Regions from separate parts of the Enterobacter mori genome, predicted to be linked through region 2. Evidence: predicted binding sites of a transcription regulator. Region 2 holds the regulator's gene; each other region holds the start of a gene.
What was found. Region 2 encodes Fur, which represses iron uptake genes when iron is present. Its sites were predicted from a motif close to ATAATAATGAGAACNACTATCAA; they were not measured.

Region 1: a site for Fur is predicted at 6,495-6,517, ahead of feoA (ferrous iron transporter A). Genes of this name have one in related genera too.
Region 3: a site for Fur is predicted at 1,711-1,733, ahead of exbB (tol-pal system-associated acyl-CoA thioesterase). Genes of this name have one in related genera too.

Annotation. Positions count from the first base shown of each region.
Region 1 covers NZ_CP104285.1:4,379,297-4,390,170, forward strand. The annotation lists gene pckA (phosphoenolpyruvate carboxykinase (ATP)) at 1-869, shown strand, start outside; gene envZ (two-component system sensor histidine kinase EnvZ) at 1,031-2,377, opposite strand; gene ompR (osmolarity response regulator transcription factor OmpR) at 2,374-3,093, opposite strand; gene greB (transcription elongation factor GreB) at 3,322-3,795, shown strand; gene N2K86_RS20810 (Tex family protein) at 3,883-6,213, shown strand; gene feoA (ferrous iron transporter A) at 6,558-6,785, shown strand; gene feoB (Fe(2+) transporter permease subunit FeoB) at 6,815-9,133, shown strand; gene feoC ([Fe-S]-dependent transcriptional repressor FeoC) at 9,145-9,384, shown strand; gene bioH (pimeloyl-ACP methyl ester esterase BioH) at 9,356-10,138, opposite strand; gene gntX (DNA utilization protein GntX) at 10,175-10,858, shown strand.
Region 2 covers NZ_CP104285.1:1,292,991-1,303,864, reverse strand. The annotation lists gene potE (putrescine-ornithine antiporter) at 1-702, shown strand, start outside; gene pgm (phosphoglucomutase (alpha-D-glucose-1,6-bisphosphate-dependent)) at 793-2,433, opposite strand; gene seqA (replication initiation negative regulator SeqA) at 2,458-3,006, opposite strand; gene ybfF (esterase) at 3,190-3,963, shown strand; gene ybfE (LexA regulated protein) at 4,092-4,379, shown strand; gene fldA (flavodoxin FldA) at 4,535-5,065, shown strand; gene fur (ferric iron uptake transcriptional regulator) at 5,357-5,803, shown strand; gene chiQ (ChiQ/YbfN family lipoprotein) at 5,946-6,272, opposite strand; gene chiP (chitoporin ChiP) at 6,320-7,717, opposite strand; gene glnS (glutamine--tRNA ligase) at 8,163-9,830, opposite strand; gene nagE (PTS N-acetyl glucosamine transporter subunit IIABC) at 10,001-10,874, opposite strand, start outside.
Region 3 covers NZ_CP104285.1:3,911,989-3,922,862, reverse strand. The annotation lists gene yghB (DedA family general envelope maintenance protein YghB) at 1-213, opposite strand, end outside; gene metC (cystathionine beta-lyase) at 356-1,543, opposite strand; gene exbB (tol-pal system-associated acyl-CoA thioesterase) at 1,795-2,526, shown strand; gene exbD (TonB system transport protein ExbD) at 2,531-2,956, shown strand; gene N2K86_RS18475 (hypothetical protein) at 2,994-3,215, opposite strand; gene N2K86_RS18470 (methyl-accepting chemotaxis protein) at 3,231-4,682, shown strand; gene N2K86_RS18465 (cytoplasmic protein) at 4,679-5,146, opposite strand; gene N2K86_RS18460 (hypothetical protein) at 5,127-5,531, opposite strand; gene N2K86_RS18455 (ESA_00282 family adhesion-associated protein) at 5,636-6,139, shown strand; gene N2K86_RS18450 (TIGR00645 family protein) at 6,221-6,709, shown strand; gene N2K86_RS18445 (aldo/keto reductase) at 6,820-7,860, opposite strand; gene yghX (YghX family hydrolase) at 7,943-8,830, shown strand; gene N2K86_RS18435 (methyl-accepting chemotaxis protein) at 8,945-10,492, shown strand; gene fucR (L-fucose operon activator) at 10,530-10,874, opposite strand, start outside.

The sequences.
Region 1 (10,874 bases), 1.7 Mb from region 2:
GCACCGGGAAAACCACCCTGTCCACCGATCCAAAACGTCGTCTGATTGGTGATGACGAACACGGCTGGGATGACGACGGCGTATTCAACTTTGAAGGCGGCTGCTACGCGAAGACCATTCGCCTGTCTGAAGAGGCCGAGCCGGATATCTTCCACGCGATCCGTCGCGACGCGCTGCTGGAAAACGTCACCGTACGTGCCGACGGCTCCATCGACTTCGACGATGCGTCGAAAACGGAAAACACCCGCGTCTCTTACCCGATCTACCACATCGACAATATCGTGAAGCCGGTGTCGAAAGCGGGTCATGCCACGAAGGTGATTTTCCTGACGGCGGATGCGTTCGGCGTGCTGCCGCCGGTTTCCCGCCTGACCGCCAGCCAGACGCAGTACCACTTCCTCTCGGGCTTTACCGCCAAGCTGGCGGGTACCGAACGCGGCGTGACGGAGCCAACCCCAACCTTCTCCGCCTGCTTCGGCGCAGCCTTCCTGTCGCTGCACCCGACGCAGTACGCTGAAGTGCTGGTAAAACGCATGCAGGCATCCGGCGCGCAGGCGTACCTGGTGAACACCGGCTGGAACGGTACCGGCAAACGTATCTCTATCAAAGATACCCGTGCGATTATCGACGCCATTCTGGATGGTTCTCTGGACGACGCCGAAACCTTCACGCTGCCGATGTTTGACCTGGCGATCCCAACGTCGCTGCCGGGTGTGGATACGCATATCCTCGACCCACGCAACACGTACGGTTCGCCGGAGCAGTGGCGCGAGAAGGCGGAATCGCTGGCGAAGCTGTTTATCGAGAACTTCGAGAAGTATACCGATACCCCGGCGGGTGCTGCGCTGGTGAGCGCGGGACCAAGGTAAAAGCAAAAAGGCAACGCAAGTTGCCTTTTTTAATGTTTTCTCCCTCTCCCCGTGGGAGAGGGCCCGGGGTGAGGGCATCAGACCGCAGAGACCGCATTTTGCCGGGTGGCGGCTTCGCCTTACCCGACCTACAAAAAAGGGTGGCTAGTGCCACCCTTTTTTCAACTCTCTTTCACCTGCCCCCGCGTGACCGGAACCGGCAACCAGGCGCGAATGCTCAACCCTCCCCGCTCGCTGGTACCAATCTCCAGCAACCCGTTATGGTTATCCACAATTCGCTGCACGATCGCCAGGCCTAAGCCCGTTCCGCTGGTGCTGCGCGCGCTGTCGCCACGCACAAACGGCTGGAACAGATGCTTACGCTGCTCGGGCTTGATGCCCGGACCGTCGTCTTCCACCTGGAACCAGGCGCGGTTGAGCTCAGAGCCGCTGCTGACCTTAATCCAGCCGTTGCCGTAGCGGGCCGCGTTGACCACCATGTTCGCCACTGCACGTTTGATGGAGAGCGGGTGCATACGCACCTGAATTTCCCCGGCCTGAAGGTCAGTTTCAATCTCACGCTCGTAGCCGCTTTCCGCCGCCACCACTTCGCCCAGCACCGCGTTCAGGTCAGCCATCTCCATCGGCATCTCCTGCCCGGTACGCAGGTAATCGATGAACTGCTCAATGATGGCATTACACTCTTCGATGTCCTTGTTAATGGACTCGGCAAGGTAACCGTCCTCTTCCCCCATCATCTCCGTCGCCAGACGAATACGCGTCAGCGGCGTGCGCAGGTCATGGCTGACGCCCGCCATCAGCAGCGTACGGTCATCCGCCAGCTGCTTCACGCCTGCCGCCATATGGTTAAAGGCGCGCGTTACCGAGCGCACTTCTGAGGCGCCATACTCGCGCAGCGGAGGGGGAATAATCCCTTTACCGACCTGCAGCGCCGCGTGCTCCAGGTCGACCAGCGGTCGGTTCTGGATACGGATAAACAGCCACGCGCCGCCTATCGCCAGCAGCATGATAGCCAGGGTGTAGCGGAACAGCGGCGAGAAGTCGCCCTGATGGATTTCGGTCAGCGGGACGCGCACCCAGATGTTGGGTGAGAGCCAGGTTTTCAGCCAGACAACCGGTGAGCTCTTATTGACCTCAACGCGCACTTCCGTCGGGCCGCCAAGCTGCTGCGCCATCTGCTGGCTGAGGAATTCGTAGTGCTGCGCCCAGCGCAGGCCAGCGTCTTCTGCCGCTTCGTTGGAGTAGAGCGAAATGCCCAGCTCACGGTAGATTTCACGACGAAACGCCGGGGGAACAACCAGCTGCGTGCCGTCCTCCAGCTGCAGCTTATCGGTCATCAGCATACGGACTTCGTAGGCAAGGACCTTATTAAACTGCTGGAGGCTCGGCAGGATCGCAAAGTTCAGCACCACCAGATAGGTCGTCACCAGGCTGACGAACAGCAGGGTGACGATCAGTAACAGGGTGCGGGCAAACGAGCTGCGCGGCGAGAAGCGCATTCGCCTCATGCTTTAGAGCCGTCCGGCACGAACACGTAGCCCAGACCCCATACGGTCTGAATATAGCGAGGATGCGCCGGATCTTCTTCCACCATGCGGCGCAGGCGGGAGATCTGCACGTCAATGGAGCGTTCCATTGCGGAGTATTCGCGACCGCGCGCCAGGTTCATCAGCTTGTCGCGGGAGAGCGGCTCACGCGGGTGGCTGACCAGCGCTTTCAGGACGGCAAACTCACCGCTGGTCAGCGGCATAGGCTCGTCTTCACGGAACATCTCACGGGTGCCGAGGTTCAGCTTGAACTTGCCGAAGGCGATGACGGCTTCTTCCTGTGACGGTGCGCCAGGCAGTTCGTTCGCCTGACGGCGCAGCACAGCGCGAATACGCGCCAGCAGCTCGCGCGGGTTAAACGGTTTTGGAATGTAGTCGTCCGCGCCGATTTCGAGGCCCACGATACGGTCAACCTCTTCGCCCTTCGCCGTCACCATAATGATCGGCATCGGGTTGCTCTGGCTGCGCAGACGGCGGCAAATGGAAAGCCCGTCTTCGCCAGGCAGCATCAGGTCGAGCACCATCAGGTGAAAAGATTCACGGGTCAGCAGACGGTCCATCTGCTCAGCGTTCGCGACGCTACGAACCTGGAAGCCCTGCTCGGTCAGATAACGCTCAAGCAGCGCGCGCAGGCGCATGTCGTCATCCACGACCAGAATTTTGTAGTTCTCTTGCATTGTGTGTACTCCCAAAGGTTCGGATAGTCTTTGTAACAGCGTATTCTAAAAAAGTGCACGTATTCGACCAGCTAATTCTGGTATAAATTCTAGTCGAAATTGTTACAAAGCATATTTAACAGCAGCTTATCTGCTCATTTCATCACATAAATCATTATTAATCCTGTCTGTTACACTGTGAGCTACGTATTGTGCGCAAGACAGTAAACCGGCAGCAAAGGCTTCACCATGAAAACGCCCCTGATCACCCGCGAAGGGTACGAGAAACTCAAAAAAGAGATGGATTACCTGTGGCGCGAAGAGCGTCCTGAAGTGACCAAAAAGGTGACCTGGGCCGCAAGCCTGGGCGATCGCAGCGAAAATGCGGACTACCAGTACAATAAAAAGCGACTGCGTGAGATCGACCGCCGGGTTCGCTACCTGACAAAGTGCCTTGAGAACCTGAAAATTGTCGATTACTCCCCGCAACAGGAGGGCAAAGTATTCTTCGGCGCGTGGGTTGAAATCGAAAACGATGACGGCAACACCCTGCGGTTTCGTATTGTTGGCTACGATGAAATTTTTGGTCGTAAGGATTACATCTCCATCGACTCCCCGATGGCCCGCGCGCTGCTGAAAAAGGAAGTGGGCGATCTGGCCGTCGTTCAGACCCCTTCCGGCGAAGCCAGCTGGTACGTGAACGAAATCGAGTACGTTAAATAGTCCGAGAGCGCCCTCCCCGGCTGGCATTTTGCCGTGTCAGCCCGTATAACTATCCCCTGATTTTTCGACTCAACAGATGATAAAGCCATGATGAAAGATTCGCTCTGCCGCATTATTGCGGGTGATATTCAGGCCAGAGCCGAACAGGTAGAAGCTGCCGTTCGCCTGCTTGATGAAGGGAACACCGTGCCGTTTATTGCACGCTATCGTAAGGAAGTCACCGGTGGTCTGGATGACACACAGCTGCGTAACCTGGAGACACGTCTGGGTTATCTGCGCGAGCTGGAAGAACGTCGTCAGGCGATCCTGAAATCCATCGGCGAACAGGGCAAGCTGACCAGCGAGCTGGAAAACGCCATCAATGGCACCCTGAGCAAAACAGAATTAGAAGATCTCTATCTGCCGTATAAACCGAAGCGTCGCACGCGCGGGCAGATTGCGATTGAAGCGGGCCTTGAGCCGCTGGCCGACCTGCTGTGGAACGAGCCTTCTCACGACCCGGAAACCGAAGCGGCCAAATTTATCGACGCTGATAAAGGCGTAGCGGACACCAAGGCCGCCCTCGACGGCGCACGCTACATTCTGATGGAGCGGTTCTCTGAAGACGCCGCCCTGCTCGCCAAAGTGCGTGATTACCTGTGGAAAAACGCCCACATCGTCTCTACCGTGGTGGCGGGCAAAGAGGAAGAAGGCGCGAAATTCCGCGACTACTTCGATCATCACGAACCGATTTCTACCGCGCCGTCGCACCGCGCGCTGGCGATGTTCCGCGGCCGCAACGAAGGCGTGCTCCAGCTCTCCCTGAATGCAGACCCGCAGTTTGACGAGCCGCCGAAAGAGAGCCACTGCGAGCAGATCATTATCGGTCACCTCGGCCTGCGCCTGAACAACGCCCCGGCGGACAGCTGGCGTAAAGGCGTGGTGAGCTGGACCTGGCGGATCAAGGTGCTGATGCACCTCGAAACCGAGCTGATGGGCACCGTGCGCGAGCGCGCCGAAGACGAAGCGATCAACGTCTTCGCCCGTAACCTGCACGACCTGCTGATGGCCGCCCCGGCCGGCCTGCGCGCGACCATGGGCCTCGACCCGGGCCTGCGTACCGGCGTGAAGGTTGCCGTCGTTGACGGCACCGGCAAGCTTGTCGCTACCGACACCATTTACCCGCACACCGGTCAGGCAGCAAAAGCCGCCGTCGTGGTGGCGGCGCTGTGCGAGAAGTACAACGTGGAACTGGTCGCCATCGGCAACGGTACGGCCTCACGCGAAACCGAACGTTTCTATCTCGACGTGCAGAAACAGTTCCCGAAAGTGACGGCGCAGAAAGTGATCGTCAGCGAAGCGGGCGCATCCGTCTATTCCGCGTCCGAGCTGGCGGCGCTGGAGTTCCCGGACCTGGACGTTTCCCTGCGCGGCGCGGTTTCTATCGCACGCCGCCTGCAGGATCCGCTGGCCGAACTCGTGAAGATCGACCCGAAATCCATCGGCGTAGGCCAGTATCAGCACGATGTGAGTCAGACGCAGCTGGCGCGCAAGCTGGATGCGGTGGTGGAAGACTGCGTAAACGCCGTCGGCGTGGACCTGAACACCGCCTCCGTTCCTCTGCTGACCCGCGTGGCGGGCTTAACACGCATGATGGCGCAGAACATCGTCTCCTGGCGCGATGAGAACGGTCAGTTCCAGAACCGTCAGCAGCTGCTGAAGGTGAGCCGTCTGGGACCAAAAGCCTTTGAACAGTGCGCAGGCTTCCTGCGCATCAACCACGGCGATAACCCGCTCGATGCCTCTACCGTTCACCCGGAAGCCTACCCGGTTGTGGAGCGCATTCTGGCCGCAACCCAACAGGCGCTGAAAGACCTGATGGGCGACAGCAGCGCGCTGCGTAACCTGAAAGCATCGGATTTCACCGACGAACAGTTCGGCGTACCGACGGTCACCGACATCATCAAAGAGCTGGAAAAACCGGGCCGCGATCCGCGTCCTGAGTTCAAAACGGCGACCTTTGCTGACGGCGTGGAGACCATGAACGACCTGCTGCCCGGCATGGTACTGGAAGGTGCGGTCACCAACGTCACCAACTTTGGCGCGTTTGTGGATATCGGCGTGCACCAGGATGGCCTTGTCCACATTTCTTCCCTCGCCGACAAGTTCGTTGAAGACCCGCACACCGTGGTCAAAGCGGGCGACATCGTGAAGGTGAAAGTGCTGGAAGTGGATCTGCAGCGCAAGCGTATCGCCCTGACCATGCGCCTGGACGAGCAGCCGGGCGAAACCAACGCGCGCCGCGGCGGCAACGGCGGTGGCCGCGAGCAGCAGCGTCCAGCGGCCAAAGCGGCAAAACCGCGCGGACGTGACGCACAGCCTGCGGGCAACAGCGCGATGATGGATGCGCTGGCGGCGGCAATGGGGAAGAAACGCTAAGGTAATAAATATCCCCCCTCACCCTAACCCTCTCCCCAGAGGGGAGAGGGTACCCATCGAGCCCCTCGCCCCTCTGGGGAGAGGGGTTGGGGTGAGGGGAATAAAATCATATCGAAATATATGAAACCGATTGCATATCCATATTTAAACCACGAATTATCACCTCATTAACAAATACTCTTCTTTTTATTTCCACCTCAATTTTATAAATATTGAGCAAGGTCAATCTGACCGCAAATTAATACGATTAACAACATTCCGTCACAGTTTTAATATTGCTGATAAAAACTATTCTCATTATCATCATTGTGTAGATTATTTAACCTCTCGTGGGATCAGGCGCTATGCAATTCACTCCAGACAGTGCATGGAAAATTACCGGTTTTACTCGTGAAATTAGCCCTGCCTATCGGCAAAAGCTCTTGTCATTAGGCATGCTACCCGGCTCGTCATTCCAGGTGGTACGCGTGGCCCCGCTGGGCGACCCTGTCCATATCGAAACCCGACGCGTCAATCTGGTACTACGTAAGAAAGACCTCGCCTTAATTGAAGTCGAAGCGTTATCTCAATAACAAGCCAGCGGTTCAGTGAGTCTATTACAATGAAAAAATTAACTATTGGCTTAATTGGCAATCCTAATTCCGGCAAGACAACCTTATTTAATCAGTTAACCGGTGCGCGCCAGCGCGTTGGCAACTGGGCAGGCGTGACGGTTGAACGCAAAGAAGGCCAGTTCACGACGACAGACAATCAGGTCACGCTGGTCGATCTGCCTGGCACCTATTCGCTCACCACGATTTCATCCCAGACCTCGCTCGATGAGCAGATCGCCTGCCACTATATTCTGAGCGGCGACGCGGATATGCTCATCAACGTGGTGGATGCGTCCAACCTTGAGCGCAATCTCTATCTGACGCTGCAGCTGCTTGAGCTGGGTATTCCCTGCATCGTGGCGCTTAACATGCTTGATATCGCAGAGAAGCAGAAATTGCGCATCGACGTCGATGCCCTCTCCGCCCGACTGGGCTGCCCGGTGGTTCCGCTGGTCTCTACCCGCGGGCGCGGCATTGACGCCCTGAAGCTGTCCGTTGACCGCCATGCAGGCAACGCCGACGTTGAACTGGTGCACTACGCGCAGCCGCTGCTTCGCGAAGCCAGCCAACTGGCGGAAGAGATGGACACCGCCATGCCTGTCAGACAGCGTCAATGGCTCGGCCTGCAGATGCTGGAAGGTGATATCTACAGCCGCGCCTATGCCGGTGACGCGGCAGATAAACTCGACGTCGCGCTCGCACGCCTTAGCGATGAACTGGACGACCCCGCCCTGCACATCGCGGATGCCCGTTATCAGGCCATCGCCGCGATTTGCGACGTGGTCAGTAACGCCCTGACGGCAGAGCCCAGCCGCTTTACCGCCGCCGTTGATAAGATTGTGCTCAACCGCTTCCTCGGTTTGCCGATCTTCCTGCTGGTGATGTACCTGATGTTCCTGCTCGCCATTAACATCGGCGGCGCGCTCCAGCCTGTCTTTGATGCCGGTTCCGTGGCGATCTTCGTGCACGGTATCCAGTGGCTGGGCTACACCCTGCACTTCCCGGAATGGCTGACCATCTTCCTCGCCCAGGGGATTGGCGGCGGTATCAACACCGTGCTGCCGCTGGTACCGCAGATCGGTATGATGTACCTGTTCCTCTCCTTCCTCGAAGACTCCGGCTATATGGCTCGCGCGGCGTTCGTGATGGATCGCCTGATGCAGGCGCTGGGGCTGCCGGGTAAATCCTTCGTGCCGCTGATTGTTGGCTTCGGTTGTAACGTGCCGTCGGTGATGGGTGCACGTACGCTGGATGCACCGCGTGAACGGCTGATGACCATTATGATGGCGCCATTTATGTCCTGCGGGGCGCGTCTGGCCATCTTTGCGGTCTTTGCCGCCGCTTTCTTTGGTCAGCAGGGCGCGCTGGCGGTCTTCTCGCTGTACGTGCTCGGCATCGTGATGGCGATCCTGACCGGTCTGATGCTGAAGCACACCATTATGCGCGGTGAAGCGTCACCGTTTGTGATGGAGCTGCCGGTCTACCACATACCGCATCTGAAAAGCCTGGCAATTCAGACCTGGCAGCGCCTGAAAGGCTTCGTGCTGCGCGCCGGTAAGGTGATTGTCATCGTCAGTATCTTCCTGAGCGCGCTGAACAGCTTCACGTTGAGCGGGCAAGCGGCAGATAACATCAACGACTCCGCGCTGGCCTCCGTCAGCCGTGTCATCACGCCGGTGTTCAAACCGATTGGCGTGCATGAGGATAACTGGCAGGCGACCGTGGGCCTGTTCACCGGCGCGATGGCGAAAGAGGTGGTTGTCGGCACGCTGAACACCCTTTACACCGCCGAGAATATCCAGGAAGCGGAATTTAACCCGGCGGAGTTTCACCTCGGCGACGAGCTGCTCGGCGCGGTGGAAGAGACCTGGCAGAGCCTGAAAGACACCTTCAGCCTGAGCGTGCTGGCGAACCCGATTGAGGCCAGCAAAGGCGACGGCGAAATGGCGACCGGCGCCATGGGCGTGATGAGCGAGAAATTCGGCAGTGCGTCAGCGGCCTACAGCTACCTCATCTTCGTGTTGCTGTACATTCCGTGCATCTCGGTGATGGGGGCGATTGCCCGTGAGTCCAGCCGCGGCTGGATGGGCTTCTCCATTCTGTGGGGGTTGAATATCGCTTACTCCCTGGCGACGGTGTTCTATCAGACCGTAAACTTCAGCCAGCACCCGCGTTACAGCCTGGTCTGCATCCTGGCGGTGATCCTGTTTAACGTGATAGTGATTGGCCTGCTGCGTCGGGCGCGGAGCCGCGTTGATATCAACCTGCTGGCGACGCGTAAAACCCCGACCTCCTGCTGCAACAGCCCGGCTGGCGACTGTCACTAAGGGGCAAACAGATGGCGTCGTTGATTCAGGTTCGTGATTTACTGGCGTTACAGGGGCGCATGGAGGCAAAGCAGCTGAGCCTCAGCCTGCATACGCCCCAGCCGATGATCGATGCCATGCTGGAAAGACTCGAAGCGATGGGAAAGGCCGAGCGTATTCAGGAAGAGCCGGACGGTTGTTTGTCCGGCAGCTGTAAACGTTGCCCGGAAGGGAAAGCCTGCCTCAGGGAGTGGTGGACACTGCGCGAATAAAGCCGGACAGCGCCGAACAAAACTCGCCGGGGTGCGAGATAAACGGCGCGTGTGCCGCTTTGGCAACCACCAGCGATTGGCTCTCCGGCCACAGGTCATCCAGCAGCGGAACCACCTTGCGCGGCACCAGCCCGTCCAGATAACCATAAATACGCAGATGCGGGACCGCCAGCGACGCCAGTGGTTCACGCAGATCGACCGTTTTCAGGATCTCAAGCCCCCCGTTAAGCACCTCAACGTCAGGCATCGGCAGCGAAAGCACGGTCTGTTTCAGCGTGCGCGCGTCCTGACGCGCGGTGTCTGTTCCCATCGTCTGCAGCGCGAGAAAACGTTCCACCGTCCGCTGAAAGTCTTCGCTTAGCTGCTGCTGGAATCCGGCCAGCACTTCAGGCTTGATCCCCGGCCACGCGTCCTGCGCGCTAAAGCACGGTGACGAGGCCACGGTAACCAGCGCGCTCACGCGCCCGGGGTTATCCAGCGCAATTTTGCTTGCCACCAGCCCACCCAGGCTCCAGCCCAGCCAGACGGCGCTTTGCGGCGCGGCATCCAAAACCTGCTGCGCCATCTCATCAAGCGACATCGCGCCAAAGCCGCGGCTGCGGCCATAGCCCGGCAAATCCACCAAATGAAGTGTAAATTGCGAGGCGAGTTCCTCACTTACGCAACGCCACACTTCAGCATTCAGTCCCCATCCGTGCAGCAGCACAAGATGACAATTTCCCGTCCCGACGGTCTGCCACCACAGCGTCTTCATCAGCTATCGTTCTCTTTTTTTACATGGAGGTTGCCTATGCTAACAGTGCCCGGCTTGTGCTGGCTATGCCGAATGCCGCTTGCGCTCAGCGCGTGGGGGATTTGTTCCGTCTGTACCCGCTCGCTGGAAGGACGCATCGTGGGGTGTCCGCAATGTGGGTTACCGGCGGTCAGCCTGGCGATCCCCTGTGGCCGCTGCCTGAAAAAAGCGCCGCCGTGGCAAGCGCTTGTGGCGGTGGATAATTATGTTCCGCCGCTCAGCCTGCTTATCCACGCGCTGAAGTTTTCCCACCAAAGCATACTGGCGACGCCCCTTGCCCGCCTGCTGCTTCTCGCCGTTTTGCAGGCGCGACGAACGCGCGCGCTGCCACGGGTCGACATGCTGATGAATGTCCCCCTGCACCACCGTCGTCACTGGCGGCGCGGCTATAACCAAAGCGACCTGCTCTGTCGTCCGCTCGCCCGCTGGCTTGGATGCCGTTACGCTGCCTCCGCGCTCAGGCGCGTGCAGGCAACCGCAATACAACATCAGCTCAGCGCGCGGCTTCGCAAAAGGAACCTGAAAAATGCCTTCCGCCTTGAATTGCCGGTTCACGGCCTCCATATCGCGCTTGTGGATGACGTCGTCACCACGGGCAGTACCGTTGCTGAACTTTCCCGACTGCTTTTGCAAAGCGGCGCCGCGTCGGTTCAGGTATGGTGTCTGTGCCGTACCTTGTAGCCCTTCTTCAATGGGC
Region 2 (10,874 bases):
GAATCCGCCTGCGCGAACGCGGAAGTGGTAGAGAATCCGGAGAAGAACGTGCCGATTGCGGTACTCGGCGGCACCCTGGGTGCGGCGGTGATCTATATCGTTTCGACGAACGTGATTGCGGGCATTGTGCCAAACATGGATCTGGCCAACTCCACGGCACCGTTCGGGCTGGCCTTCGCGCAGATGTTCACGCCTGAGGTCGGGAAAGTGATCATGGGGCTGATGGTCATGTCCTGCTGCGGCTCGCTGCTCGGCTGGCAGTTCACCATCGCACAGGTGTTTAAATCCTCGGCTGATGAAGGTTACTTCCCAAAAATCTTCTCCCGCGTGACCAAAGCGGATGCGCCGGTGCAGGGCATGCTGGCGATTGTTATCTTCCAGAGTGGTTTGTCGCTGATGACCATCAGCCCGTCGTTGAACAGCCAGTTTAACGTGCTGGTCAATCTGGCGGTGGTGACCAACATCATCCCGTATATTCTCTCGATGGCGGCGCTGGTGATTATTCAGAAAGTCGCGAAGGTGGATCCGCGCAAGGCGCGAGCGGCCAATATCGTGGCGTTGATTGGGGCAATCTACAGCTTCTATGCGCTCTACTCATCCGGCCAGGAAGCGATGCTCTACGGGGCGATGGTGACCTTTATGGGCTGGACGCTGTACGGTTTGGTGTCACCACGGTTTGAATTGAAGAATAAGCACAGTTGAAAAAAAGCCCGGTGGCGCTAGCGCTTACCGGGCCTACGATCGTTGTTGTAGGCCGGGCAAACGCAGTGCCGCCCGGCACACAAACCGCACTTACGCGTTTTTCAGCACTTCGCTGACAATTTCTACCGCTTCTTTCTCAATCTGCTGACGATGTTCAGCGCCGAGGAAGCTCTCGCAATAGATTTTGTACGCATCTTCCGTACCGGATGGACGCGCGGCGAACCAGCCGTTCTCGGTCATCACTTTCAGGCCGCCGATAGACGCTCCGTTACCCGGCGCCGCCGTCAGGCGCGCGGTGATCGGATCGCCCGCCAGGGTGCTTGCGCTGACCATCTCCGGAGAGAGTTTGGACAGCGCGGCTTTCTGTGCAGAGGTCGCACCAGCCTGAATGCGGTTATAGCTTGGCGCGCCAAAACGCTCCGCCAGCTCGTTGTAATGTTCCTGCGGGTTCTTACCGGTGACTGCGGTGATTTCCGCCGCCAGCAGACACATGATGATGCCGTCTTTATCGGTTGACCACGGCGTGCCGTCGAAGCGCAGGAAGGACGCGCCCGCGCTCTCTTCACCGCCGAAGCCGAAGCTGCCGTCGTGCAGACCGTCAACGAACCATTTGAAGCCCACCGGCACTTCCACCAGCTTGCGGCCCAGCGCATCGACCACGCGGTCGATCATCGCAGAGGAGACCAGCGTTTTACCGACAGCTACCTCTTTGCCCCACTGCGGACGGTGCTGGAACAGGTAGTTAATGGCGACAGCCAGGTAGTGGTTCGGGTTCATCAGCCCGGCAGGGGTGACGATACCGTGACGGTCATAATCCGGGTCGTTAGCAAACGCCAGATCGAATTTATCGCGCAGCGCCAGCAGGCCGGCCATCGCGCACTCGGAGGAGCAGTCCATGCGGATCGCGCCGTCTTTATCGAGGTGCATAAAGCGGAAGGTCTGATCGACATGATCGTTTACGATGGTCAGATCCAGCTTGTAATGCTCTGCAATGCGTTTCCAGTATTCAATACCGGAGCCGCCCAGCGGATCTACACCCAGCTTCAGACCGGCTTTCTGGATGGCCGCCATATCGACGATATCCGCCAGCCCTTCCACGAACGGCTGAACCAGATCCTGCTCTTTCACATGACCGGACGCCATGGCGGCATCCAGAGAAATACGTTTAACGCCTTTCAGATCGTCGGCTAACAGGGCGTTCGCACGGTCTTCCACCACTTTGGTGACGTTGGTGTCTGCCGGGCCACCGTTAGGCGGATTGTATTTAATGCCACCGTCGTCTGGCGGGTTATGAGATGGCGTAATGACGATACCGTCAGCCTGTGCGCCACCTTTTTTGTTGTGCACAAGGATTGCGTTAGAGACCGCAGGCGTTGGCGTGAAACCGTTGTTCTCCTGAACAATCACATCCACACCATTCGCTGCCAGCACTTCCAGTACGGAAATAAACGCCGGTTCAGACAGGGCGTGAGTATCTTTCCCTACGTAGCATGGACCGGTGACGCCATTTTTGGTGCGCTCTTCCGCGATGGCCTGGGCAATGGCCAGAATGTGCGGTTCGTTAAAGCTATGGCGCGCCGCACTGCCGCGGTGACCAGATGTACCAAACTTCACTGCGTGTTCTGCGTTGCCCACGACCGGCTTCAGTACGTAATACTGCGCAGTCAGTTGAGCGACGTTAATCAAATCGCTTTGTTGTGCAGGTTGGCCTGCACGGCTGTGATTTGCCATTGCCTGGTCCTTTTGATGCAAGGGTTAAATTGTACCGCAAACCTTTTCAATCAATTCCGCCGGGAACTGCATGGACTGCATGATATGTTCAACCATGCTGCACTTGCGGCCCGTATTGGTATTGGTGATGACCCAGTACGGTGTGCCAGGGACATGTTTAGGTTTGGTTTGATTGCCATTTTGCAGCAGCGTCTGTTCGTCGCCCGCGAAATAGACACGGGTGCGACCGTGCAGCGACTCGGTCGCTTCAGCAAACGCGTTGTTATCCAGTGAATGAAGTGTAGACAGCACCAGCATAAAGCGGTTAACCGCCTTTTTCTGCTCTGCATATTCATCAGACAGCAATAGTTCACGTACTGCGCGCACTTTATCCTTTGCCGGTATCACGGCAGGTTTTGCTTGTGCAACAACGCTCGGCTGAGACACGACATCTTTTGTGACAGGGGTAGCAGGCTGTGAGGCGGCGGAAATTTTAAGCATACGCCGTAAAATGTCGGACGCGCTCTCCCCGATATGCCGCGTCTGGCTGGCAATAAACTGATAGAGTTCGTCATCAACTTCGATTGTTTTCATCTTAATCCAGTGCGATATCTTATCTGAATACAAGTCGTTGGGATTATAAGGTCAAATCCCAACAGCGGATAGCGTCAAACCCGGCAGGCGGCAAAAGTCAGATTAAACTGGATCCTTGCAGCCGGGCGGCAGAATGGTCAACATGATACCCTAACCTGACATACGTAAAAAAAGAACTTTGCCATGAAATTGAATACCCGAGCGCAATCTGCACAATCGCCGAACAATAATTCTCCCATCGTACTGGTTCACGGGCTGTTTGGTAGCCTGGATAACCTGGGCGTGCTGGCGCGCGATCTGGTTTCCGACCACGATATTTTTCAGGTTGATATGCGCAATCACGGTCTTTCCGGGCGTTCCGACGAGATGACCTACGCGGCGATGGCGCAGGATCTGCTGGATACGCTGGATGCACATAGCCTGCAAAAGGTAACGCTGATCGGGCATTCCATGGGTGGCAAAGCGGTGATGGCCCTGACGGCGCTTGCGCCAGAGCGTATCAACGGGCTGATTGTCATTGACGTCGCGCCTGTGGATTACAACGTCCGTCGTCACGATGAGATTTTCGCCGCTATTAATGCGGTCACAGACGCGGGTGTCGCGACGCGCCAACAGGCTGCCGCCGTGATGCGTGAGCATCTGGATGAAGAAGGCGTCGTGCAATTCCTGCTGAAGTCATTCGTCGACGGGCAATGGCGTTTTAACGTGCCGGTGCTCTGGGAGCAGTACAATAACATCGTGGGCTGGGAAACCGTCCCCGCGTGGCCACACCCTACCCTCTTTATTCGCGGCGGAAATTCTCCTTATGTTACCGATGCCTACCGCGACACGCTCCTGGCCCAATTCCCGCAGGCCCGAGCCCATGTGATCGCCGGTGCCGGGCACTGGGTTCACGCCGAAAAACCGGACGCTGTACTGCGCGCCATTCGTCGCTATCTCTCTGATACTGCAAATTGATTAAAAAGAGAGCGACTGGAAGGTTGTGGGCTTCCAGTCGTTGGCGTGCCGTTTTCGGTGATGTATGATGGCGCGCTTATCGCCCGGGCATTAGCAGGGCGGCGTATTTCCCCCGAAGTCTCAGAATCATGGCCAAAGAACAAACGGACCGTACGACACTAGATCTGTTCGCGAATGAGCGTCGACCGGGACGACCGAAAACGAATCCGCTCTCGCGCGATGAACAGCTGCGTATTAATAAACGCAACCAGCTTAAACGCGATAAAAATCGTGGGCTTAAGCGTGTCGAACTGAAGCTGAACGCCGATGCTGTCGATGCACTGAATGAGCTGGCCGAGGCGCGTAACATCAGCCGCAGCGAACTGATTGAAGAGATGTTAATTACTCAACTTGAGACATTGCGCAGCAAGGCATAAGTCTGAAAATCCCCTTTATGACCCTTTTCATGTAGCACAGAGTGCAGTCCTGCGCGATAGCAGTTTCCGCGGGGTTGCCTGTTCTGCTATTATTGCCCTTATCCGTGGACAAATTGCGCCACCATACCATTAAGTTTCAAGAGGTTATTTTACTCATGGCAATCATCGGCATTTTCTTCGGCAGTGATACCGGCAATACCGAAAATATCGCAAAAAACATTCAAAAACAGCTCGGTAAAGACGTTGCCGATGTGCACGACATCGCCAAGAGCAGCAAAGAAGATCTCGAAGGCTATGACATCCTGCTGCTGGGTATCCCGACCTGGTACTACGGTGAAGCGCAGTGTGACTGGGACGATTTCTTCCCAACCCTGGAAGAAGTTGACTTCAACGGTAAGCTGGTCGCGCTGTTCGGTTGTGGCGACCAGGAAGACTACGCAGAATACTTCTGTGACGCATTGGGCACCATCCGCGACATTATTGAACCGCGCGGTGCTGCTATCGTGGGCCACTGGCCAACGGCGGGTTACCACTTTGAAGCCTCTAAAGGCCTGGCAGATGACGACCACTTTGTCGGCCTGGCCATCGACGAAGACCGTCAGCCGGAACTGACCGCTGAACGCGTTGAGAAATGGGTTAAGCAGGTTCGCGAAGAACTGAACCTCGACGACATTCTTAACGCCTGATTTCACGGTGGCGCAACTCCGGTTGCGCCCGTTTACCAGGTAAAACCGATTAAATTAATTGCTACAAACTTTTAACTTTTTCGTTCAGACCTGTACAATATCCCCCTGGTAAAAAGTGGATGCCATCGAACAAGTTTGTTGGTGATACCACGTTTTTATAAGCATACTTTGCTTGAGACTTGCAGTTTTCATTTAGCCATGGCAGTTCTATAATGAGACGCAATATCCCAAGTGCATTTTCTGTCACTTCTTCTTTAGAAGTGAATCGTTTAGCAACAGGACAGATTCCGCATGACTGACAACAATACCGCATTAAAGAAGGCTGGCCTGAAAGTAACGCTTCCTCGGTTAAAAATCCTTGAAGTGCTTCAGGGGCCAGACAATCACCATGTCAGTGCGGAAGACCTCTACAAACGTCTTATCGACATGGGTGAAGAGATTGGGCTGGCAACCGTGTATCGTGTGCTGAACCAGTTCGATGACGCGGGCATTGTTACCCGTCATAACTTCGAGGGCGGTAAATCCGTTTTCGAGCTGACCCAGCAGCATCATCACGATCACCTGATCTGCCTCGATTGTGGCAAGGTTATTGAATTCAGCGATGATTCCATCGAATCACGCCAGCGTGAAATCGCCGCTCGTCATGGGATTCGCCTGACCAACCACAGCCTGTACCTGTACGGTCATTGTGCTGAAGGCGATTGCCGCGAAGACGACCACGCGCACGACGCGAAATAATATCGTGTTTATACTCTGAGCCAGCCGTAAGGTTGGCTTTTTTTTTGCGCAAAAAAGCCCGGTGGCGCTGCGCTTACCGGGCCTACGGGCTATGACACCTTTGTAGGTCCGGTAAGCGCAGCGCCACCGGGCGTAAAGCAACTTATTTATTGTTACTGCGAATCTCGCTCCAAATCTTATCGCAACGCTTCGCCACTTCCTGATCGTTACCGGTTTTACGCGCCTGAATGCAGGCCTGGTAATCCATCACGCGGACGTTTTCCTGCGTCGCAAACTGCTCATGCGCTTTCTCTTTCTTCAGCACGTTCAGCACGCTCTGGCAGGCTTCGATTTTCTCCGGCGACCCTTCCGCTGTATTGATACAGGCGCTATAGGCCTCCTTCAGGCGGGAATCTTCTTTTGGTGCCTCAGTCTGAGCACACGCCACCAGCCCTGATGCCAGCAACGCGACGATTACGATTTTTTTCATCATGTGCAGTCTCCATACCGGCGGGACATTGCCCACCGGTGTGTTCATCAGAAGATAGTGAATGGCGCGATGACCATGAATTTCACGTCACGTTCATCCTGGAAGATGTTGCCGTAACCGCCCGCGTAGCTCGGGATATCGGAGTGGTTGTCATACTGCGTGAAGTGCAGTTTGAACATCGTCCCTTTTGCACGTCCATCCTGCAGGGTGTAGATCGCATCCAGGCTGTAAGAAGACTCTTTCAGACGATAGTTTGGATCGTAGTACGCGTCCGGTGTCGCCATATCTGCAGGTTTTGCGTCCCAGGCGTAAGCGTAAGATGCCCCCACAGCCCAACCCGGCAGGTTCCAGTTTTTCAGGTCATACATTGCACCGAAGAACACGGCTTTTTCGCCGTCGGCGTTGAAGTCAGAGCGGTTATCCCACCAGATATCGAGACGACCATTTGAGGACGCATAGGTTGGCGTCATACGCTGCAGGAAATAGCCCTGCTGCCCTTCAGCCTTCACCCATGTCCCTTCCAGACGTAAATCAACCTGGCCCACTTTGTAGCCGAAGGTCAGCGCCTGCAGCCATGCAGTGCCGTCATAGATATCGTTAACGGTGCCATTGCTGGCTTTATCGCGCGTGCCGTAGAACTGGTAGCTGGTGCTCAGCGGGCTGCCTGCAATATCAAATTTGTAGCTGGCTTTAGCAAAATACTGATCGATATAACCTTCCGCCTGACCAAATGCAGCTTCCAGGACCAGATCGTTTTTGAAGTCGTATTTCGCGCCCAGCGAGTGGAGGTAATCGACTTTGGTTTTCTTATCGTTCTGGTAGAACTTGTCCATCTCAATGTGCCACGGTGCTTTGTACTCGTTGGTCCACATATAGGAGAAGCTCAGCGCACCCGCATCGCCGTAGTCAAAGTTAGCCCCGGCCTCCGCGCCCTGGTAGGTACCCGGCATAAAGCTCCAGTGCGGCGCTAACAGTGTTTGACCGGTTGGCTGAATATAGCCCCCACGTGCCCACACCGGGCCGTATTTGAATTTCGCTGCTGCCTTGTACAGGCTGACACCGCTTTTATCGCCAGACCAGTCTTCTTTATACGCTTTGTTACTGGAGGAGAAGGCGATTTCGTTCGGGTGTCCGCTGTCGCCGTTTTCAGCCATTTCAATGGCGGTGAAGGCAGCAATATCCAGACCGAACATATCCGCGGCATAGCCTGACTGGAAGTCCAGGTTAGCGTTCCAGGTGGAGTGAGAAAGGTTGGTTTTGTATTTGTCTTCAGTGACGTCTTTACGGTCACGCTCACGCTGCCAGTAATAAATACCGCCCGTGAGGGTAGAATCTTCGATGAAACCCGCGGCCTTTGCCTCTGGTGCTACCACCAGGCCCGATATTGCTGTCACACCGGCGATAGCCAGCGCCAGCGCACTACGTTTGCCACTGAACGTACGCATAGATTATTCCTCTTTGACGAATTAAAACGCCTCAACGGCGAAAATATAAAAGACCAAAAGGTCAGGGGTAGTTAGAAATACCCTCGAATTAACTACCGCCTTTAGGTTATTTTTCGCGACGCGAATTATCAATGCTTTTCCGTGGGCAAAAGTCAGGATTATGACGAAGTGCACATAATTCGTAGTGCTTTGTAACATTTAGAGGAGAGCGAGGATTGGCGGGGAAATATCAGAAATTTCAGCGGGTAGCGCAGGCACTTACTGTTTATTTTTCATCCTTTTTGTATTTCGGAGAAGTACAAACTTTTTTTAGAAAAATAAGTAGCACCACATTGACCTAATATTTTAGCGGCTTATCTTTAAGCCCTGGCTTAATACCATGATCATAAATAAAAAAAACGCCGCAATAAGCGGCGTTTGTCTCTCCTTGACCAGAGCAGCAATATTATTCGCCGATCTTAGCCCAGGTGTCACGCAGGCCGACGGTACGGTTAAATACCGGTTTTTCTGCGGTGCTATAACGGCTGTCCAGGCAGAAGTAACCTTCACGCTCGAACTGGAACGCTTTACCCGCTTCAGCCGCTTTCAGGGACGGCTCAGCGTAACCCTGCCTGATAACGAGTGATTCCGGGTTAATGGTCGCCAGGAAATCTTCAGCCGCGCCTGGGTTAGGCACGCTGAAGAGACGGTCGTACAGGCGGATTTCGACAGGCAGCGCATGCGTCGCGCTCACCCAGTGAATAACGCCCTTCACCTTACGACCATCAGCAGGATCTTTACTCAGCGTTTCTGCATCGTAAGAACAGAAGATGGTGGTGATGTTACCTTCTGCATCTTTCTCAACGCGCTCAGCTTTAATCACGTACGCATTACGCAGACGGACTTCTTTACCCAGCACCAGACGCTTGTACTGCTTGTTCGCTTCTTCGCGGAAGTCAGCACGATCGATCCAGATCTCGCCGCTGAACGGCACGTCGCGGGTGCCCATCTCCGGCTTGCTCGGATGGTTAGGCATAGACACCAGCTCGCTCTCGCCCTGCGGGTAGTTTTCGATAACCAGTTTAACCGGGTCGATCACCGCCATCGCGCGCGGAGCGTTTTCGTTCAGGTCTTCGCGAATGCAGGACTCCAGAGATGCGATCTCAATGGTGTTGTCCTGTTTGGTGACACCAATACGTTTGCAGAACTCGCGGATAGACGCGGAGGTATAACCACGACGGCGCAGACCGGAGATGGTCGGCATACGCGGGTCATCCCAGCCTTCAACGTGCTTGTCGGTCACCAGCAGGTTCAGCTTACGCTTGGACATCACGGTGTATTCCAGGTTCAGACGAGAGAACTCGTACTGACGCGGATGCACAGGAATGGTGATGTTATCCAACACCCAGTCGTACAGACGACGGTTGTCCTGGAACTCCAGCGTACACAGAGAGTGCGTAATGCCTTCCAGCGCATCGCTGATGCAGTGGGTGAAGTCGTACATCGGGTAGATGCACCACTTGTTACCGGTCTGGTGGTGTTCCGCAAACTTGATGCGGTACAGCACCGGATCGCGCATCACGATGAACGGAGACGCCATGTCGATTTTGGCACGCAGACACGCTTTGCCTTCTTCGAAGCCACCGGCACGCATTTTTTCAAACAGCGCCAGGTTCTCTTCCACGCTGCGATCGCGGTATGGGCTGTTTTTGCCCGGCGCGGTCAGCGTACCGCGGTACTCACGGATCTCATCTGCAGACAGTTCGTCAACGTACGCCAGACCTTTGCCGATCAGTTCAACCGCGTAAGCGTACAGCTGATCGAAATAGTCAGAGGAGTAGCAGATATCGCCAGACCAGCTGAAACCCAGCCATTGCACGTCGTTCTTGATGGACTCAACGTATTCGATGTCTTCTTTTACTGGGTTAGTGTCATCGAAACGCAGATTGCACTGGCCCTGATAGTCTTGCGCAATACCAAAGTTCAGGCAGATAGATTTTGCATGCCCAATATGCAGGTAGCCGTTCGGCTCCGGCGGGAAGCGGGTATGAATTGTGGTGTGCTTACCACTGGCCAGATCTTCATCGATGATCTGACGAATAAAGTTACTCGGGCGGGCTTCTGCCTCACTCATCGTGGATTCCTCAAAGCGTAAACAACGTATAACGGCATATGATCTTATAACCCGGACGTAGTGACAACCCTTAAAACGTCTCTTGAGAAAATAATGGGGGCATTTGCTGCAAAAAAAAAGCGGCGGAGGATACCCCCCGCCGCTTAAGGCATGACTCTACTCAGGAGCGATTACTTGCCTTTAATCTCATACAGTGGCGTTTGGCCCGCAACCACCTGACCTTTCGCCTGCAGAACCAGACCGCTGAAGTCGTCGATGTTGCTGCACACCACTGGGCTTATCATGGAGCGCGCATTGGCGTTCAGGAAGTCCAGATCCATTTCCAGAATCGGCTGGCCTGCCACCACTTCAGCGCCCTCTTCCACCAGGCGAGTAAAGCCCTGGCCGTTCAGCGCAACGGTATCGATACCCATGTGGACAACGATCTCCGCGCCTTTTTCAGTTTCGAGGCAGAACGCGTGGTTAGTGTTGAAGATTTTCACGATAGTACCGGCTGCAGGAGACACAACGGTTTTGTCCGTTGGCTTCACGGCTACGCCATCACCCACCGCTTTACTGGCGAACGCTTCGTCAGGGACCTGCTCAAGGTCTACCACATCACCGGTGATCGGAGAAACCAGCGCAGCAACCGTCACTGCGTTAGGAACCGCTTGCGGCTTCGCGACCGGGGCAGCAGCCGTCGTCGCAGGAGCGCTGTCGGCTGATGCCGCCGCTACCGGGCCACGGGCTACCACTTTCTTCATTTCGTCACCGATGGATTCCGCTTTGGCACCCACGATGACCTGGATAGTTTGTTTGTTCAGTTTTACCACGCCCGATGCACCCAGGCGCTTACACATCGCATCGCTTACCTGCGCGGAGTCACCCACGGTGAGACGCAGACGAGTAATACACGCATCGATGGCTTTCAGGTTGTCTGTCCCGCCAACAGCGGCAATATAGCTGGTCGCCAGCTGGGTCAGACCTTCTTCGGTATTGCTATTGGCTTCGCTGGTAACCACGTCATCTGTAGCATCTTCGCGACCCGGCGTTTTGAGGTTAAAC
Region 3 (10,874 bases), 2.2 Mb from region 2:
CGTCGGCGTGAAGTCCATCACGCCCTTGCCGATTAACGCGCCTGCGAGCAGAAGCAGGCTGTCACCGGGGAGAAACGAAGCTGGCAGTAATCCATTTTCCAGAAACAGCGTCGCGAACATCACGAAGTAAACAATCCCCACGACGTGCGGATCCGCCAGCGCGGCAAAATCGTGTTGCCAGAGCGCCGCAATAATATCTTGAATAACAGCCATGGACTTTCCTGTGGAACAGCAGATATAACGCTATTGTACTCCCGAATTGGCCCGCTGGGGTTGATCGCGGACGCAACTCATGCAGACTTTTCTGCTTGCAGTGTTCACAAAAACGTCCAGGAGTACATTTTCAGCCTGCACTCTACACGATACGTTCAAACCCTGCTGACAAATCCGCAATCAAATCGTCCACATTTTCTAAACCGATATGCAATCGAATCAGAGTGCCGCTGAAATCCACTTCGCCACCGGGACGCAGGGCCGCAATCTGCTCCGGCTGGCTAGGCAGGATCAGGGATTCAAAGCCGCCCCAGGAGTAGGCCATGCTGAAGAGGGTAAAATTATCCAGATAGCTCGCCAGCTCGTCGTTGTTCAGCCGTTTTTTAAGCACGAAGGAGAACAACCCGCTGCTGCCCGTAAAGTCACGTTGCCAGAATTCATGGCCTTTACTGCCCGGTAACGCGGGATGATTCACGCGCTCCACCTGCGGATGCTGCGCCAGCCACTCGGCAACCCTCAGGCTGCTTTCATGGTGCTGACGCAGACGAACCCCCAGCGTGCGAATGCCCCGGCTGGTCATGTAGGCCGTGTCTGCGTCCACCATTTGCCCCATCAGATAGGCGTTTTCTCGCAGCTGATCCCAGCAGCGCGCGTTGGAAACCGCAGTGCCAATCATGCCGTCCGAGTGGCCAATCAGGTATTTTGTCGCCGCCTGAATCGAAATATCAATATCGAATTCCAGCGCCTTAAACAGCACGCCTGCCGCCCAGGTGTTGTCGATCATGATGATCGCATCCGGCGCTTTGCTGCGCACGGCCTTAACGATGGCAGGGACGTCATGCACTTCCATGGTGATTGAGCCGGGAGATTCCAGGAACACAATGCGCGTGTTTGGCTGAATAAGTTCGGCAATGCCTTCCCCGATAAGCGGGTCGAACCAGCCGGTGGTCACGCCGAGCTTGCTGAGGATTTTGGTACAGAAGTCCTGGCTGGGCTCGTAGGCGGTGTTGGTCATCAGGATGTGATCGCCCTGTTCCACAAACGCCAGAATGGTGTTGGCAACCGCCGCGGCCCCGCACGGGAACAGCGCGCAGCCAGCGCCGCCTTCCAGCTCGCACATGGCTTCCTGGAGAGAAAAATGGGTTAGCGTGCCGCGACGACCATAAAACAGCCCGCCTTTCGCGCGGTTACGCGTGGCGTTTTTTTTCTCCTCAACCGTATCAAACACCAGCGAGGAGGCGCGTTGAATCACGCTGTTTACCGATCCCTGGGTGTATTTCTTGCTGCGTCCTGCCTGCACCAGCGTGGTATCAAGATGCTTCTTTGTCATGTTCGCTAACCCTGTTTTTATACGTCTGGACGTCCAGACTACCACGATTGTAAAAATGTGCACCCGGATGCTTATCGAATAAGCAGAAAATATTATGAAAAATACGCATAAGAAATTTTTACTGCGTAAGCGCAAGGAATGTGAGCGAAAATTACGGCACTATGTAAATACTAATGAGAACTACTATCAATTCGACGACGTTTTGATATTATTACGCTCAGATTTTGTGATTTGCGTCCTGGAGATACAGAGTGGGTAATAATTTGATGCAGACGGATCTCTCCGTTTGGGGCATGTATCATCATGCTGACATCGTGGTTAAGATTGTGATGATCGGCCTGATTCTGGCGTCCGTTGTCACCTGGGCTATTTTCTTCAGCAAGAGCGCCGAGCTGCTGACGCAGAAGCGCCGCCTTAAGCGCGAACAGCAGCAGCTGGCCGAAGCCCGCTCTCTGGATCAGGCTTCTGATATGACCTCATCCTTCCACGCGAAAAGCCTGACCGGCCTTTTAGTCAATGAAGCACAGAACGAGCTGGAACTCTCTGCAGGCAGTGAAGATAACGAAGGCATTAAAGAACGTACCGGCTTCCGTCTGGAACGCCGCGTCGCTGCCGTCGGTCGTCATATGGGCCGCGGTAATGGTTATCTGGCGACAATCGGGGCGATTTCTCCGTTCGTCGGCCTGTTCGGTACCGTCTGGGGCATCATGAACAGCTTCATCGGCATCGCGCAGACTCAAACGACTAACCTGGCGGTGGTTGCACCAGGCATCGCAGAAGCGCTGCTGGCAACGGCCATTGGTCTGGTTGCGGCGATCCCTGCGGTCGTCATCTATAACATCTTCGCGCGTATGATCGGCAGCTACAAAGCCACGCTCGGTGACGTTGCTGCACAGGTTCTGCTGCTGCAAAGCCGTGACCTGGACCTCAACGCCAGCTCCGTTAAACCGGTGCATGCGGCGTCTAAACTGCGCGTAGGTTGATAGTATGGCAATGCGTCTAAACGAAAATCTGGACGATAACGGCGAAATGCATGAGATCAACGTGACGCCGTTTATCGACGTCATGCTGGTTCTGCTGATTATCTTCATGGTGGCAGCGCCGCTGGCGACGGTCGACGTGAAGGTGAATCTTCCGGCCTCGTCCAGCCAGCCGCAGCCGCGCCCGGAAAAGCCTATCTATCTGTCGGTGAAAGCGGATAAATCCATGTTCCTGGGTAACGACCCGGTAACGGATGCTTCAGTCATTCCGGCGCTGGATCAGCTTACCGGCGGTAAGAAAGACACCACCGTCTTCTTCCGTGCAGATAAGACCGTCGACTATGAAACCATGATGAGGGTGATGGACACGCTGCATCAGGCGGGGTACCTGAAGATTGGTCTGGTCGGCGAAGAAAAAGCGGCCGCGAAGTGATAAAAAAGCTGGCGAAAGCCAGCTTTTTTGTTTGTTGCTATGTTGAATTATTATTATTTTCTGCTGCATATCCCCATTCTTCATATTTATTTATTAATAAAGCCATAATTAATAATCTATTGATAGTTAAGTAAATATCAGTATTCGTCTGTGCCGTTAAAATATATTGTTTGCTGAAATGGCGTCGTGGAATATCCCCACTACGCTTAACAAAGATAATAAAAAACAGTCCTTCTTCGAAGGATCTTTTCACCTGCACAGCAAGAGACTCCTTATGGCTACGATGACATGGCTGTATCCGCACGCGCCTCAAAACGACCAGTTTGCGCTTTCTGCAATTCGACGACGCGCCGACAGGCTAATTCTGGTGCTTGTCTGGTCGCTGTGGGGGATCTCGCTGGGTGTCGGTTATTTGAACGAGAATGTTGTGCAGGGGGCCATTGTCGGCACCTCTCTGGCCTGTTTATCGACGCTGCTAACGCTGTTGTTTCCCGGCACGCTGCTGCTCCGCCTGAGCTCTGCTTTTGCACTAATGGCCTTTTCCGCGTTGCTCATTCATCTGGGCGAGGGGGAAACCGAATACCATTTCTCCGTTTTCGTCCTGCTTTCCGCGCTGCTTGCCTGGCGCGACTGGCGGCCCCTGGTGATGGGGGCGGCGGTCATCGCGTTACATCATCTGGTGTTTAACTATTTGCAGGAGAATGGCCTTTACGGCGTCGTGGTGTTCATGCACACCGGCTTTCATATGGTGGTTTTTCATGGCCTGTTTGTCGTGGTCCAGACCGCGATCCTGGTCCTGCTGGCGATACGAATGGAGCAGGACGCCCGCTCTGCGAGCGAGGTGGCAGGGCTCGCGGGCGTGATCAACCGCGAGCCAGGGTATCTCACGCTTGCCGTTGATGCGGTGCCTGCAGAGTCTCCTTTTGCCCGCACGTTTAGCCTGACGCTTGGCACTATGCGCGCCACGCTTGAGCAGGTCAGCGCCAATATTGGACAACTGCTGGAGGCGTCCCGCGCGTTAGGACAACGTAATAGCGCGCTGTCAGAACGCACCGATCATCAGGCCAGTTCGCTTGCAACGGCGGCCAGTGCGATGGAACAGTTAAGTGCTGTCGCTACCCTGACCAGTGAAAAAGCCAGCCAGGTCAGGAAAGTGGCTTTAAGCGCCAGTAACGTGGCGGAGCAGGGTGGGCATAACGTACGGCAGGCGATTGCGGCGATGGAGCATATTCGCGAGGAGTCGCAGCGTATTTACGCCATTCTGGAGCTGATCGACGGGATTGCGTTCCAGACAAATATTCTGTCGCTCAACGCCTCGGTGGAGGCGGCAAGAGCAGGCGAACATGGCAAAGGCTTCGCTGTGGTTGCCTCAGAAGTGCGTGTATTGGCCCAGCGCAGCGAGGGGGCGGCAAAAGATATCCGTCAGCTTCTGACCGCATCGCAGGCGACCACGCTGCAGGGCGTCGAACAGGTTGAGCACGCGGGTATGACAATGAAGTCGATCATTGAGAGTATCGAAGGGCTTCGCTCTCTGCTGGAAGAACTGTCGCAGATGAGCGAGCAGCAGCGGGCAAGCATTGCGCAGATGAACGACAGCATTGCCAGCATCGATGCCAGCGTGCAGGAAAATGTGCGTCACGTTGCGCAAACATTGCAGGTTGCCGATGCGCAGCGGCAGCAGACGGGTCAGTTAAAAGAGGCGATTGCCGTATTCAAATTTAACTAGCTTTGCGGTTCGGCGGGGGAGCGGGTGCCAGGCACCAGCGCGTCTTCATTGAGCGCGACGTGGGTGACGTTTGAGGTGTGATAATCCCCCTCAGACAGTTTACGGGTCAGGCGCAGCGTCGCGGTCTCTCTCGCCAGCAGATACTGATAATTGGCCTCCAGACGTCCCAGGAGCTTCTCTTTCAGCTCCGGGCGCTGCTCGATGATGGCATTCATCACGGCACCGTAGATCTCTTCTTTCACCTGTAGCGGGTATATTTCGCGGCGGTTCTGCCATTTCAGGCGCACGAGCGTGGCCGGGATCGATACCAGATCCTGGGTAATACGCGTCATCTCTTCATTTTTACTCTTTTTTAATGCCTCGAGATTTTGCTTTAAGATAAATTCATCGCTTTTTTTATCATCTAAAGTCAAATAGACATTATTATCATTAGCTGGTTTCACGTTAATCTTCCCCGAAGTCATAAAAAATTGGGGTGTTTTTTTCACGAGTAATTAAATTAAGCCAAATTTCATTACCCATTTCGTTTATTTCTTTGGTCTTTTCGGCCATTATTTGACTGAGCTTCTGGGCATCTATTTCACCTTCGGCTTGCAGGTCATTGAGCAGGTGCGCTAAGGCTTCAATTTTCACAGCGCGAAATAAACGATCTTTAATATGGCGGTCGTGCTCCTCCAACACCATATTACGGGATTTGCCCGTTCGGGAAACACCAATTAATATGTCAGACTCGAAATCGGAGAGCTTTCTTTTTCCCTGAGTAAAATTAGCCTCTTTTTCTTCTTTCGTCGGTTGCTGTTCCACAGGCGTAATGTGGTACTTAGCCGGGACGAGACTGTCGGGCAGCATTTTTTAATTTCCTTTAATTTCAACAGGGTGGGGTTGGTAAAGGCGTGAGATTCGTTGACAATAACATGAGGCAATTTTAAAATCAAAAAAAATGGAGCCTACCCATGAACAGCATTTTCTTTACGGTCATCACATTACTATTACTGACCGCTGGTGTGCTTTTATTGATGCAAGAGTTCAATAAAACGAAAGTGTCGAAAGACGGCAGTGAACCGCCGCAACCTGAGTTGATGACAAAAGAGGAAGGAGAAGATCATTTCTCAGTATTGATGAACTCGGTGACACCGGTTTGGTACTGGCGGGTGAACCATGAATATATCGACTTTTTGCACGCGACAATTAAGCGGATGAAAATGTCAGAAATTAATGACACACCGGGGTTGTTTGAAGCGCAGCGTCGCTGTAGCGACCTGAATTCCGCTGTCTATAAATATTATGACAATATCAAAAAGCGCTGTCTTAATGGCGAGAAAGTCTCGTATTCCGACTTAGACGTGCTCAACCTGCGTCAGTGTTTTCACGAGTTCAGTCTGGAAGCCTATCCGGAGTTGGTCGCGCTGGTCTGGCCGGAATACGCGCGTCCGGAGGTTAACCCGGAGGCGGTGTAAGCGTGCTGTTGGTTAGTTGTTGCAAACAGTAAGCACCGTTGAGATATACTGCCCGCTGGTTTCGTTTGCAGACAGGACTCTATGGAACGCTTTTTTGAAAACGCAATGTACGCCTCTCGCTGGCTACTGGCACCCGTCTATTTTGGCCTTTCCCTGGCACTGGTCGCGCTGTGCATAAAGTTCTTCCAGGAAATTTTTCACGTCTTGCCAGACATCTTCTCCATCGCCGAAGCGGACCTGATTCTGGTGCTGCTGTCGCTGGTGGACATGACGCTGGTGGGCGGATTGCTGGTGATGGTGATGTTCTCTGGCTATGAGAACTTCGTTTCCCAGCTTGATATCGCCGAGCACAAAGAGAAGCTTAACTGGCTGGGCAAAATGGATGCCTCGTCGCTGAAGAACAAAGTGGCCGCGTCGATTGTGGCGATCTCCTCTATTCATCTGTTACGCGTGTTTATGGACGCGAAGAACGTCCCGGATAACAAACTGATGTGGTATGTGATCATCCACCTGACGTTTGTGTTGTCTGCGTTTGTGATGGGGTATCTGGATAAGATCAGTAAGAAGTAGAGTACACCTTACCCCTCACCCAGCCCTCTCCCCAAAGGGAAGAGGGTGTTCAAGTTCCCTCTCCCCTCTGGGGAGAGGGTTAGGGTGAGGGGAGAAGGCATCATCCCGCACTATTTATCCGACGACGCCTGCCACAGATTCAACTCCCCATCAGCCACATGCTGGTCAATCCGCTTGAGTTCGTCCTCAGTAAAGCGCAGGTTTTCCAGCGCCTGAACGTTCTCCTCCAGCTGTTCCGGACGGCTCGCACCTATCAGCACCGAGGTCACGCGTTCATCTTTCAGCAGCCAGCTCAGCGCCATCTGCGCCATGGTTTGCCCACGTGCATGCGCCATTTCATTCAGCAGGCGCAGGCTGTTCAGGTTGGCTTCGGTCAGCATTTTCTCCGTCAGGCCGCGCACCTTTTTGCCTTCGCGCTGCATGCGTGAACCTTCAGGAATACCGTTCAGGTATTTTCCGGTCAGCAAACCCTGCGCCAGCGGGGTGAAGGCGATACAGCCCGTCCCGTTTGCTTCAAGTGCATCCAGCAAACCGGTCTTATCGACCCAGCGGTTAAGCAGGTTGTAAGACGGCTGGTGGATCAGCAGCGGGATTTTCCACTCGCGCAGCAGCTCGGCCATTTTCTGCGTGCGCTCGGTAGAGTAGGAGGAGATGCCAACATACAGCGCTTTGCCGCTCTGTACGGCGTGCGCCAGCGCTGAGGCCGTCTCTTCCATTGGCGTGTTTTCATCCACGCGGTGGGAATAGAAAATATCCACATACTCCACGCCCATACGCTTCAGGCTCTGGTCGAGACTGGCGAGCAGATATTTACGTGAACCGCCGGAACCATACGGCCCCGGCCACATGTCGTAGCCCGCCTTGGTGGAGATAATCAGCTCGTCGCGATACGCGGCAAAATCTTCGCGCAGGATGCGGCCAAAATTCTCCTCTGCACTGCCCGCCGGAGGCCCGTAGTTGTTGGCGAGATCGAAATGGGTGATGCCGAGGTCGAAAGCTTTACGCAGCAGCGCGCGCTGGGAATCGAGCGGCTGGACGTGACCGAAGCTATGCCACAGTCCCAGTGAAAGCGCGGGCAGACGCAGGCCACTTTTCCCGCAGTAACGGTACTGCATACTTTCATAGCGGCCGGAGTAGGGATGCCAGGACATGATGTCTCCTTTCTTGGTGATGAATTTTCGAAACAGCGTTTTCATTCTATGCTTATCAAATCACAAATTTTGGAGATAAGCGATGACGCGCCTGACAGCCAAAGACTTTCCCCAGGAATTGCTCGATTACTACGACTATTACGCCCACGGTAAGATCACCAAACGCGAGTTCCTTAACCTTGCGGCACGCTATGCCGTTGGCGGCGTAACGGCGCTGGCGCTGTTCAACATGCTCAAACCCAACTATGCGCTTGCAGAGCAGGTGAAATTTACCGACCCCGACATCCTCCCGGAATACATTACTTATCCGTCGCCCAATGGTCACGGAGAGGTGCGCGGGTACCTGGTAAAACCGAGCAAGGCCAGCGGGAAAGTGCCTGCTGTGGTGGTGGTACATGAAAACCGTGGTCTGAACCCCTATATCGAAGATGTGGCGCGGCGCGTGGCAAAGGCTGGATACATTGCGCTGGCCCCGGACGGCTTAAGCTCGGTGGGCGGCTACCCCGGTAATGATGACGAGGGAAAGGTACTGCAGCAGAAGGTCGATCCGACAAAGCTGATGAATGACTTCTTTGCCGCCGTCGAGTTTATGAAAAAGTACCCCGAGGCGACGGGAAAAGTGGGGATCACCGGATTTTGCTACGGAGGCGGCGTGTCGAATGCGGCAGCCGTCGCTTACCCGGAGCTGGATTGCGCCGTACCTTTTTACGGGCGGCAGCCTGCAGCTGCGGATGTTCCAAAGATAAAAGCGCCACTTCTGCTGCATTATGCCGAACTCGACAAAAATATTAACGAGGGCTGGCCTACCTATGAAGCAGCGCTTAAATTGAATAATAAGGTCTACGAGGCGTACATCTATCCTGGTGTAAACCACGGATTTCACAACGATTCTACCCCAAGGTATGACGAACCTGCCGCCGAGCTTGCCTGGCAGCGAACGTTAAGCTGGTTTGAAAAGTACCTGAATTAATTAAAAAAACGGCATCACGATCGATCATAAAAGGTTAGATTTTCCGCAGCATCTGCCGATAACGAGGGAGTACTCGCCTCTGGGCGAATTCACCCTCACGGCAAGGATAACTCTATGCAGATGCTTCGTAATTTCACTATCCGTTTCGTCATGCTGACGATACTGGGGATCTTTTGTTTAATGTGGGCGGGTGTGGGTCTGTACAGCACCTGGTCACTTTCTCGCGTTTCGGATGGCAACGAGGTTGACCGGCAACTGGTTAAACAGATGACGGTACTCAGCCAGGGTAACGATCAGTACTTCCGCTTTGTCACACGCCTGAGCCGCGCAATGGAAACCAAAGCCGCAGGCGGCACGCCGGATCTGGCCTCTGCTCAGCAGGCGCTGGATAACATGAGCAAAAAACTGGCCGAGATGAAGGCCATTTCACCCGGTCCGATGGATGAGCAGGTTTCCGCTCAGGTGATCGGCACCTGGCAGGCCCTGCTTGATCAGGGCGTTACCCCGCAGATGCAGCAGGCTAAACAGCAATCACTGGACGGTTATCGCCAGCAGGCCAATAACGTTACGCCGCCGCTGAGCCGCGCATTCGGGGCGGCGGCAGAGAACTTTAACAATGCCGCCGCGAAGGCACTCGACAGTACCCGCGTGGTGGTCGACAGCCTCACAAGCATGACCCGCACGGTGATTATCACCGCAACCATCATTGGCCTGCTGATCCTGCTCTTCACCGACCGTTACCTGGTCGCGATGCTGGTAAAACCGCTGGATCGTATTCGTCATCAGTTCCGCCAGATTGCGCAGGGCGATCTCAGTCAGCCGATTGAACCCTTTGGCCGTAACTGCGTGGGGCAACTGGTGCCGCTGCTGAGCGCCATGCAGGACAGCCTGCGCGAAGCGGTGAGCACCATCCGTTCTGGCAGCGAGAATATCTGGCGCGGGGCAACGGAGATCTCCAGCGGTAACAACGATCTCTCGTCACGCACCGAAGAGCAGGCCGCCGCGCTGGAAGAGACGGCGGCCAGCATGGAACAGCTCACGGCAACCGTAAAACTGAACGCGGAAAGCGCGCGTCAGGCCAGCGATCTGGCAGACGTGGCATCAACCACAGCCAGCCGTGGCGGCTCGCTGGTGGAAGATGTCGTCTCCACCATGAGCGGCATTTCAGACAGCTCGAAGAAAATTGCGGAAATCACTACCGTGATCAACAGCATTGCCTTCCAGACCAACATTCTGGCGCTCAACGCCGCAGTGGAAGCGGCGCGCGCAGGGGAGCAGGGACGTGGCTTTGCCGTAGTGGCAGGTGAGGTACGCAACCTGGCAAGCCGCAGTGCCAACGCGGCGAAAGAGATTGAAGGGCTGATCGCCGACTCTGTTTCACGCGTAGAGCAGGGCGCGCAGCTGGTGAACGATACCGGTACCACCATGGAAGCGATTCTGCGCGACGTGACGGAAGTGACCACCATCATGAAGCAAATTGCGTCTGCGTCAGAAGAGCAAAGTAAGGGCATTTCTCAGGTGGGCATCGCTATCACCCAGATGGATGGCGTCACCCAGCAGAACGCCTCGCTGGTGGAGCAGGTCTCCGCCGCCGCCTCTGCCCTTGAGCGTCAGACCGAAGAGCTGCAACGTTCAGTGCAAAAGTTCCGCCTCACCGCATAACCTTATCGGGTCGGGTCGCCTGTCGCGGCCTGACCCCTTACCGCATTGAAAGACTATCCCGCTGAATCACCTGCGTCACCTGTGACAGCTGACCTATCCTCACCTCACTTGACCGCTGGAATTTGCTTTTATCAATCAGCAGCAGCGACTGGCTTGCGCGGTTTAAGAGTCGTGCTTTAAAGTCCGCGTTGTGCTCCACCGGATCCCACAGCGTACCTTGCTCATCAACGCCTTCGCAGGAGAAAACAAACAGGTCTATCTCCAGCCCTTTTAGCTGAGTGGTGAGAGAGGAATTGACGTAGCACTGGTACTTGCGTTCAAGGGTACCCCCTGAGCAGATGAGCGTGATCCGCTCACGCTTTGCCATCTCATGACAGATTGG